Regions from separate parts of the Erwinia rhapontici genome, predicted to be linked through region 2. Evidence: predicted binding sites of a transcription regulator. Region 2 holds the regulator's gene; each other region holds the start of a gene.
What was found. The regulator CRP, encoded in region 2, controls carbon source genes, mostly activating them, when cyclic AMP is high. The targets are predictions, from matches to a motif close to ATGTGANNNNNNTCACAT.
Positions count from the first base shown of each region.

Region 1: a site for CRP is predicted at 1,788-1,805, ahead of LJN55_RS19095 (iron-containing alcohol dehydrogenase). Genes of this name have one in related genera too.
Region 3: a site for CRP is predicted at 1,928-1,945, ahead of rbsD (D-ribose pyranase). Genes of this name have one in related genera too.

Region 1 is NZ_CP085627.1:4,138,052-4,141,294, reverse strand. Features, by position in the region: gene LJN55_RS19100 (dihydrodipicolinate synthase family protein) at 1-514, opposite strand, end outside; gene LJN55_RS19095 (iron-containing alcohol dehydrogenase) at 528-1,676, opposite strand; gene dtnK (D-threonate kinase) at 1,906-3,189, shown strand; gene LJN55_RS19085 (D-threonate 4-phosphate dehydrogenase) at 3,182-3,243, shown strand, end outside.
Region 2 is NZ_CP085627.1:440,763-444,005, forward strand. Features, by position in the region: gene LJN55_RS01870 (YccS/YhfK family putative transporter) at 1-1,326, opposite strand, end outside; gene crp (cAMP-activated global transcriptional regulator CRP) at 1,384-2,016, opposite strand; gene LJN55_RS01880 (OsmC family protein) at 2,386-2,793, shown strand; gene LJN55_RS01885 (amidohydrolase) at 3,054-3,243, shown strand, end outside.
Region 3 is NZ_CP085627.1:5,007,773-5,011,015, reverse strand. Features, by position in the region: gene budA (acetolactate decarboxylase) at 1-118, shown strand, start outside; gene alsS (acetolactate synthase AlsS) at 138-1,817, shown strand; gene rbsD (D-ribose pyranase) at 2,024-2,443, shown strand; gene rbsA (ribose ABC transporter ATP-binding protein RbsA) at 2,452-3,243, shown strand, end outside.

The sequences.
Region 1 (3,243 bases), 1.4 Mb from region 2:
GGCTCTCATAGCTGCCTGCGCTGTCTTTGATGCCGATAATGTTGGGGTGGGCAGCCAGCTGGCGAACGGTTTCCGGCTGTAAGGTATTGCCGGTACGCGCCGGGATGTTGTAGAGAAACACCGGCACCGTCAGTGCATCCGCCACGGCGGTGTAGTGGGCGATCAGCTCTGACTGTTTGAGTGGAACAAAGTACGGAGTGATCACCGACACGGCATCCACACCCAGCGCGGCAACCTGTTTACCGAGGCGAATGGTGTCGCGTGTGGAAATTTCGCCGACGTGGGCCACCACATTGGCTTTTCCGGCCACTTCGTCGACGCAGGTGGCCGTCACGGCCAGCTTTTCCTGTTCGTTTAATACGAAGAACTCACCGTTGGTGCCGCCGCAGAAAATACCGTTTCCGGCGGCCAACTGGCGCTGCACCTGACGGCGCATGGCCGATTCAGCATAGGCGCCGTCATGATCGAAAGGCGTGACGATGGCGGTCAGTACGCCCCGAATAATTTTGCTCATCATAATCTCTCTGTTAGTGATTCAGTGCCGGAAACAGCGTCAGGTACACGTTACGCACGTCGTTTGCGCTCACCGGTGCCGGGACATTTTTCATCAGGCGCTGCACATCGAGTGCCGCTTCCACTAAATAAGGCAGGTGTTCTGAGGTGATCCCCAGCTCGTCGAGGCTGGCAGGCAGCTTCAGTCGCTGGACCAGGGCCGCGAAGTAATCCACCAGTGCGTGAGACTTCTCATCCGCGTTGAGCTGCGGGTTAGCCTCTGGCAACAGATCGTAGACTTCGGCGAATTTGCTTACCGCCGCCGGGCGTACAAAGCGCATGCAGGGAGCGAGCAGAATAGCGTTCGCCACGCCGTGCGGCAGGTGATATTTGCCTCCCAGCGGGTAGGACATGGCGTGCACCAGATGAGTCCCGGCATGGGCGATGGCCGCACCGCCGTAATAAGATGCCCACAGCATATTCAGTCGGGCCTCCAGGTTGCCGGGTTCAGCCACGGTGGTTTCCAGGCTGGCAAACAGCTTCTTCATCCCGATCAGCGCGTAGTTGTCACTCACCGGGTTTGACACCGTCGCGGTAAAGCACTCAATCAGGTGGCAGAGCGCATCAATCCCGGTTGAAGATGCAATATGTGCCGGCATGCTGGTGGTCAGTTCCGGGGCCAGAATCACATAGTCCGGCAGCATCACTGGGGAGATAATGCCGACTTTCGTCTCTTTCTCCGGGATGGCCAGAATGGCGTTTGGCGTGGCTTCTGACCCCGTACCTGCAGTGGTCGGGATCAGCAACGAGGAGGTGCGTCTCTGAGGTTTCTCTCCGGCCAGCAGAGCCTCCAGCGTGGGCGCATTCTCAACGCACAGCACCGACAGCAGTTTTGCCACGTCCAGCACGCTGCCACCGCCTACGCCAATCACCAGATCCACATCGCGCGAGGCCAGGCCGGCGAGGATCTCTGCTACATCATGCTGGCTCGGCTCGGGTGGCACGTTGCTGACGGTATGTAAGGTTGAGACCTGACGGCGTACCTGCTCCGTCAGCGTCTGCACTGCCGGGATCGCCGCAATATTCTTATCGGTGACCAGCAACACACGCAGCTTACCTTTTAACAGGTAGCCAATGTCATTGAGTGTCTGGTAGCCCGCGATCACGGTACTGTTTATGTTCATGCCTGATTTCTCCTCATCACGCCGCTTTCAGTTACGGGTGATTGCATTTCGTCATTTGTAAGGACTTTCCGACTTTGATGGGTAATTTATAGGGCATATTGATTCTGATTAATTTGAACTTGCTCACATTTAATCAAATGTGATTGAATATAATCATATTAAGATAATGAGTGGTGTCCTGAACCTCTCTTCACAGACAGGCACCTCAATGTTCCGTACAGGAGTGGCGATGACGCAGCGTAAATGGCAAACGCCGGTACTGGTGATTGCGGATGATTTTACCGGGGCCAATGATGCGGGCAGCGGGCTGGCCAGAGCGGGAGCGCGGGTGAATGTGCTTTTTGACAGCCAGTCACCGCGTGGTGACGAGCAGGCCGACGTCTGGGTGGTCAGCACGGACAGCCGCGCGCTCTCTGCCCAGGATGCTGCAGAGCGGGTGCATCGTGCGCTGATGCACTGGTCGCCGGTTGCCCGCGAAGGCTGGCTGTTTAAGAAGATGGATTCCACTCTGCGCGGCAATCTGGGCGCAGAAACCGAAGCGGCTCTGCTGGCCAGCGGTGCATCGCTGGCGCTGGTAGTTCCGGCGGTTCCACGGCTGGGGCGCATTACCCGCGACGGTGAGTGCTTTATTCACGGCTTGCGACTGACCGAGACCGAATTTGCCAGCGACCCGAAAACGCCGGTGACAACAGCGAACATTGCCCGGCGGTTATTGGAGCAGAGCACATTGCCTTGCGGCGGCCTGACGCTGGCGCAGGTGCGCGGGCCACAGCTGCTGGCGCTGATGCAACAGGCCGCCGACAGCACACCGTCGCTGCTGGTGGTGGATGCAGAAACCGATGATGACTTACAGCGCATTGCGCAGGCAGCGTCCCACCTGGCACGGCGTCCGCTGCTGGTCGGTGCTGCCGGGCTGAGTGATGCTCTGACGGCGTTGCTGGTGGATCGCCACCCGTCACCGCTGCTGGCAGTGGTGGGCTCGATGAGTGACATCGCCCGTCAGCAAATTGACCGGATTCAGCAGCAGCATCCCGTGACGCTGGTGGATATCGATATTGCCGAACTGTTTTCTCGCCCGCGTTGGGTATCGTTTCCCACCTGGCGCCAGACCGTGACCAAGGCATTGCGCGCCGGGCAGCACTGTGTGGTCCGCACCTGCCAGCATAACGGGCAGCGTGAAGCGATTGCTGCACTGTGTGAAGAACATCAGCTGAGCCGTGCTCAACTGGGTGAAGAAATTTGCCAGCTACTGGCACAGCTCACGGCTGAAGTGCTGGCAGAAGCCCAGCCAGGCGGGTTGTATCTTTCCGGCGGTGACGTGGCGATTGCCGTGGCGCGCGGGCTGGGTGCCAGTGGATTCCAGATTCAAGGCCAGATTGCGGGCTGTGTGCCCTGGGGCCGCTTATTAAATGTGACTGAACCCTTGCTGGTGATGACCAAAGCCGGTGGCTTCGGTGATGCAAACACCCTGGTCGACGTTATTCGTTTTATTGAGGAGAAATCGAGTGAGTAAAATTATTGCGATCACTATGGGCGACCCGGCGGGTATCGGTCCGGAAATCATTAT
Region 2 (3,243 bases):
TAGCATCACCAGCAGCACCCAGGATTCCGGGGCATGTAAACCGAGCGTGGCAGCGGCAATGGCCAACCCGGCCAGCGTTCCCAGCGCCCTGTGCTGGATACGTACCCGAGTAGCGCTGTAACCGTTGAGGCTGACAAACATCACCGTCATCAGTATCCAGTAAGGCTTCGGCAGATTGAAGAACAGGGCCAGTGAACTGGCGAAGGTCAGCATGACTGCATAGCGTGCGGCGGTGCGCAGGGCAGAGGATTTCAGCGACAGATAACTCTTCAACGCAGGAAACAGCGGCAGGCGGCGCTGGCGGTCCGCCATCAGGTCGCGACGGTACAACGGGTGCTGGGTGCGTAGCACGCGGGCGATACGGCTGAAGTGATAATAGCAAAAGTTGCCAACCGGATTATCGGGGTGCTGACGGGATATTTTTTCCAGTGCCTGAAGCGGTTTTTCCATCGTGAAACGTTCAGGGAAGCGGTGATAGAGGATATCGTCAGCCAGTACCCGCAGGCGTGTGGCAATGGTCTGCGCATTCCAGCGGATCACCGCCTCGGCGTGGCTCTGCTCTACCAGCTTCTGTACTTCCTCGGGCTGATGCAGGCTGACGGCGATATGTTCCTGTAGATCGAGGGCGACCTGAAATGCGCGCGTCAGTCGCTGATAATGGTCGCGATTGGCGGCCAGCATATGCATTTGCTGGTAACAGGTGTTAATCAGATCGACGGCTTTCTGTTGGCGGACCAACAGGGGAGGCAGGGCGGTTTGGGGATCGGTCAACTGGGTTAGCAGACTGTATTTCGCTTCGCAGTAATCAGCCAGTTCATGATAGAGCAGACTGAGGGTTTCGCGCATCGGCTGCTCTTTCCACAGCCAGAACCAGAACCAGTTAAACGCGCCATACCAGACGGTACCGAGAATGAACAATAGCGGCGGCTGCCACATGGGCATGCGTCCGGCCAGACTGAGGGTGAAAATGGCGGCAATCAGCGATGCCGGTAGCAGACGACCGTGCAGCGGACTGATTTCACCGGTGACACCAAGCAGCAGTGACATGACCAGCAGGATCACGGGCAGTGGCACCTCTTCTGCCCCGGCGTACTGAATCAAAAAGCTACTGAAAGCAAACAGGCAACCGCCTACGATCAGACGTTTGAAGAAGCGTTTGTGTGGAGTATCAAGACCGGCATTGTTACAACAGGCGGGGACTAATGAGAACAGCAGGCCGTTTTGCAGGTTGCCGAGCATCCAGCCGATCGCCACGGGTAAACACAGCACCAGTGTTTGCCTGAGTGCGTAGTTAACTTCGGGGTGATAGATAATTCTCCGCCACATGAGCCACACCAAATAAAAACGGCGCGACTGGGCGTCGCGCCGTGGGTTCAGAGCCGGTTAACGTGTTCCGTAAACAACAATGGTTTTACCATGTGCTGAGATCAGGTTTTGATCTTCCAGCATTTTTAGAATACGACCCACCGTTTCGCGGGAGCAGCCGACGATCTGGCCGATCTCCTGACGGGTGATTTTGATCTGCATCCCATCCGGGTGCGTCATGGCATCCGGTTGTTTCGCCAGATTCAACAACGTTTGGGCAATGCGTCCGGTCACATCAAGGAAAGCTAAATTACCCACTTTCTCTGATGTGACTTGCAGGCGACGCGCCATCTGTGAAGACAGGCGCATCAGGATGTCAGGATTCACCTGAATCAACTGACGGAATTTTTTGTAGGAAATTTCAGCCACTTCACAGGCTGTTTTCGCACGTACCCATGCACTGCGCTCCTGACCTTCTTCAAAGAGGCCCAGCTCGCCAATGAAGTCGCCCTGATTGAGGTAGGAGAGGATCATCTCTTTGCCTTCTTCATCCTTGATTAACACCGCTACTGATCCTTTAACGATGTAATAGAGGGTTTCCGCCTTCTCACCCTGATGAATCAGAGTGCTTTTGGATGGATATTTGTGAATATGGCAATGTGACAGGAACCATTCGAGTGTAGGGTCTGTTTGCGGTTTGCCGAGAACCATTCGCTGTTATCCTCTGTTGTAATCGTGCCTAAATATACCCTGTATTCGGCGTGCTGCAGATGCGTTGCCGCTGGCCTGAAGCGCGAAATATTTTTGGGTATCAGGGGATGTATCCCTGCCAGGCGTTGAAATATTCAAGCGTTCCCATAGGGAAATTATACGGGCCTCTGTTAAGAGCATGGCTCGTGCTGTCGTCCCGTTTTTACCGTGCATTGTTATGCCAGTAAAATATTGCAGCTTCGTTTGTAGCACAGCTTTACAAGACTGTCTTCTGTTGTCTCGCTTCAGCATAGTTCGAAAAAGGCAACGTTGCCGTTTTTGTGAGTGCAGCGTACTCTGCGGTAACTGAATCAATGAGAGGATTTTGTGATGCAAGCACGAGTTAAGTGGGTTGAAGGGATGACGTTTTTGGGAGAATCCTCATCCGGCCATCAGATTTTGATGGATGGCACCGCGGGGGATAAAGCACCCAGCCCGATGGAGATGGTGCTGATGGCTGCCGGGGGATGCAGTGCGATTGATGTGGTGTCTATACTGCAGAAAGGCCGTCACGATGTCGCCGACTGTGAAGTTAAATTGACCTCGGAACGTCGTGAAGAGGCACCGCGTATTTTCACCCATATTAACCTGCACTTTATTGTCAGCGGCAAGGCGTTAACGGATAAAGCCGTTTCACGTGCGGTCGACCTCTCTGCGGAGAAATACTGCTCGGTGGCGATTATGCTGGGGAGCGCGGTGAAAATGACGCACAGCTATGAAGTGACAGATCTGACCTGAAGCTGGTTTCTTATGGGTAACGATGTTCGTTGTCGTTACCCACAGCTGACAGAACGTAGCGTACACATCCTGCTATTCCTCTCTCTACCCGCATTTCACGCCACGGCAGGCGAATAACATCAGCGGTATATTTCCCTCGTTCTACATTCCTTTCTTAATTTGCTGCAGGCTGGCGAAACAACAGCTGAATGTCCGGCGTTTGCCCATGATTCTCTGTTGCTGCCTGGTCTGCCGTTGTCAGATTTAATTAACCAGGAGTCATGATGACTATCGAGACGCTGATTCAGGATGTCACACCAAAGGTGCTGCAATGGCGGCGGCATATTCACGCGAATGCCGAACTCTCTTTCCACGAGCATGGCACCGCAGACTATGTTGCCGCTGAACTGGCAAAGTTTGGCCCATTAACACTTAGTCGCCCGACGCCAAATAGCGTACTGGCTGAACTTG
Region 3 (3,243 bases), 490 kb from region 2:
GCTGACCTTTGGTGAGATCAGCAAGCTGGTGATTGACCTGCCTGGCGACAGCGACTTCCTGCGGGCGGATCTCAGCCCGGAAAACCTGGATTCCGCCATTCGTTCTGTTGAAAGCTGAAAAAGAGAGAGAACAAAAGATGAAAAACGTCACTGAGGTTCAACAGTGGGCACACGGTGCCGATCTGGTCGTGGCTCAACTGGAAGCACAGGGGGTGAAGCAGGTCTTCGGCATTCCCGGTGCCAAAATCGATAAAGTCTTTGATTCGCTGCTGGACACCTCCATCCAGACGATTGCCGTACGTCATGAAGCCAACGCCGCATTTATGGCAGCGGCCGTGGGTCGGCTGACCGGCAAAGCCGGCGTTGCATTGGTCACCTCCGGGCCTGGCTGTTCCAATTTGATCACCGGTATGGCAACGGCGACCACCGAGGGCGATCCGGTAGTGGCACTGGGGGGGGCGGTAAAACGCGCGGATAGCGCCAAACAGGTGCATCAAAGCATGGATACCGTCGCGATGTTCCGCCCTGTGAGTAAATATGCGGTAGAAGTCGGTTCCTCAGATGCCATTGCCGAAGTGTTATCGAATGCGTTTCGCAGTGCGGAGCAGGGGCGCCCCGGCGGCGCTTTTGTCAGCCTGCCGCAGGACATTATTAATGAGCCCGCACGCGGACATCTGCTGAATACCAGCGGCCAGCTGCTGCTGGGAGCAGCACCGGATGTGGCGATTGACGCCGTTGCCCGCCAAATCGCACAGGCGAAAAACCCGGTGCTGCTGCTGGGCCTGATGGCCAGCCAGCCCGCCAACAGCGATGCGCTGCATCAGCTGCTGGAGCGTAGCCATATTCCGGTCACCAGTACCTACCAGGCGGCAGGTGCAGTGCGGCAGGAGCATTTTTCCCGCTTTGCCGGGCGTGTCGGGCTCTTTAATAATCAGGCGGGCGATCGGTTACTGCGAGAAGCCGACCTGATTATCACCATTGGCTACAGCCCGGTAGAGTATGAACCTGCGATGTGGAACAGTGGCAAAGCCACCCTGGTGCATATCGATGTGTTGCCCGCCGATACCGACAACTGTTATCAGCCTGATGCCGAGCTGGTCGGTGATATTGCTGCCACGCTGGATAAACTGACGGCACGTATCCACGGCCCGTTAACGCTTAGCCCACAGGCGGCGGCGATCCTCAGCGACCGCCAGCAACAGCGTGAACTGCTGGCGCTGCGCGGCCATCAGCTGAATCAGTTTGCCCTGCATCCTTTGCGCATCGTGCGTGCTATGCAGGACATTATCAACAGTGACGTCACCCTGACGGTGGATATGGGCAGCTTTCATATCTGGATCGCGCGTTATCTTTACAGCTTCCGCGCCCGTCAGATCATGATCTCCAACGGTCAGCAAACCATGGGCGTTGCCCTGCCCTGGGCGATTGGTGCCTGGCTGGTGGACCCGTCGCGCAAAGTGGTGTCGGTCTCCGGGGATGGCGGGTTCCTGCAATCGAGTATGGAGCTGGAAACGGCAGTACGGCTGGGCGCTAATTTGCTGCATATCATCTGGGTGGATGAGTGCTACAACATGGTGGCGATGCAGGAAGAGAAGAAATATCAGCGGGTTTCCGGGGTGAAATTCGGTCCGATCGATTTTAAAGCTTACGCCGAGTCGTTTGGTGCCGCGGGGTTTGCTGTGGAAAGTGCAGAAATGCTGGAACCGACGTTGCGTAAAGCGATGGATGTGCAGGGCCCGGCGGTAGTGGCTATTCCGGTGGACTATGCAGACAACCCTCTGCTGATGGGACAGCTTCATCTCAGCCAGATTTTGTGAGCTGCTATACCTTCCAGATATTCATTACATTCAGTCATGGCCCTTTACCGGTAACATAAAAGGGCTATTTTTTTCCTTAAAACAAATCCTCTCTCTGCGTCAGCGAAACGTTTCGATGGCGATCACATTTTCAACATTTGATGATTGTTTTCCCCTGACCATTTCTTACACTGCCCTCAGCGAAACGTTTCGCTCTGGAGTGAATAATGAAAAAAGGCACCTTACTGAATTCTGATATCTCGTCCGTGATTTCACGTCTCGGTCATACTGACAGCATCGTGATTGGCGATGCCGGCCTGCCGGTCCCACAAGGTCCGCAGCGTATTGATCTGGCGTTGACGCATGGAATTCCGACATTTTTACAGGTTACCCAGGCGGTCACCAGCGAGATGCAGGTCGAGAGTGCCATCATTGCGGAAGAAATTAAGCAGCATAATCCGCAGCTTCATAGTGAATTGATCGCCCTGCTCGACTTACTGCAACAACACCAGGGTAATTCAATCAGTATCAGTTATGTCAGTCACGAACAGTTCAAACACCAAACTCAGCGTAGTCAGGCCGTCATTCGCAGCGGAGAGTGTTCTCCGTATGCGAATGTCATCCTGATCGCTGGCGTGACCTTTTAGAGGCTGTTATGCAACCTTTACTGCAATTAAAAGGCATTGATAAAGCCTTCCCGGGCGTCAAGGCGCTGTCGGGAGCCGCCCTCTCTGTTTATCCTGGCCGCGTGATGGCGCTGGTGGGCGAGAACGGTGCGGGTAAGTCGACCATGATGAAGGTGCTTACCGGGATCTACGCCCGTGATGCGGGCACGTTTGAATGGCTCGGTCAGGAAACCACCTTTAACGGGCCGAAAGAGTCGCAGGAAGCTGGGATCGGTATTATCCATCAGGAACTGAACCTGATCCCCCAGTTGAGCATTGCGGAAAACATCTTTTTGGGTCGCGAATTTGTTAACCGTTTTGGCCGCATCCAGTGGAAAAAGATGTATGCCGAGGCGGATGCCTTACTGAAGCGCCTGAATCTGCGCTTCAGCAGCCATAAGCTGGTGGGTGATCTGTCGATCGGTGACCAGCAGATGGTGGAAATTGCCAAGGTCCTGAGCTTCGAGTCAAAAGTGATCGTCATGGACGAACCGACGGACGCGCTGACGGATACCGAGACCGCTTCGCTGTTCCGGGTGATCAACGAGCTGAAAGCGCAGGGCTGCGGCATTGTTTATATCTCCCACCGAATGAAAGAAATTTTTGAGATCTGCGACGATGTCACCATCTTCCGTGACGGGCAGTTTATTGCAGAACGTGAAGTGGCTCAGCTGACGGAAGAGTCGCTGATTGAAATGATGGTCGGCCGCAAGCTGGAAGAGCAGTATCCACGCCTGGATAAAGCACCGGGTGAGGTTCGCCTGAAGGTGGAGAATCTGAGT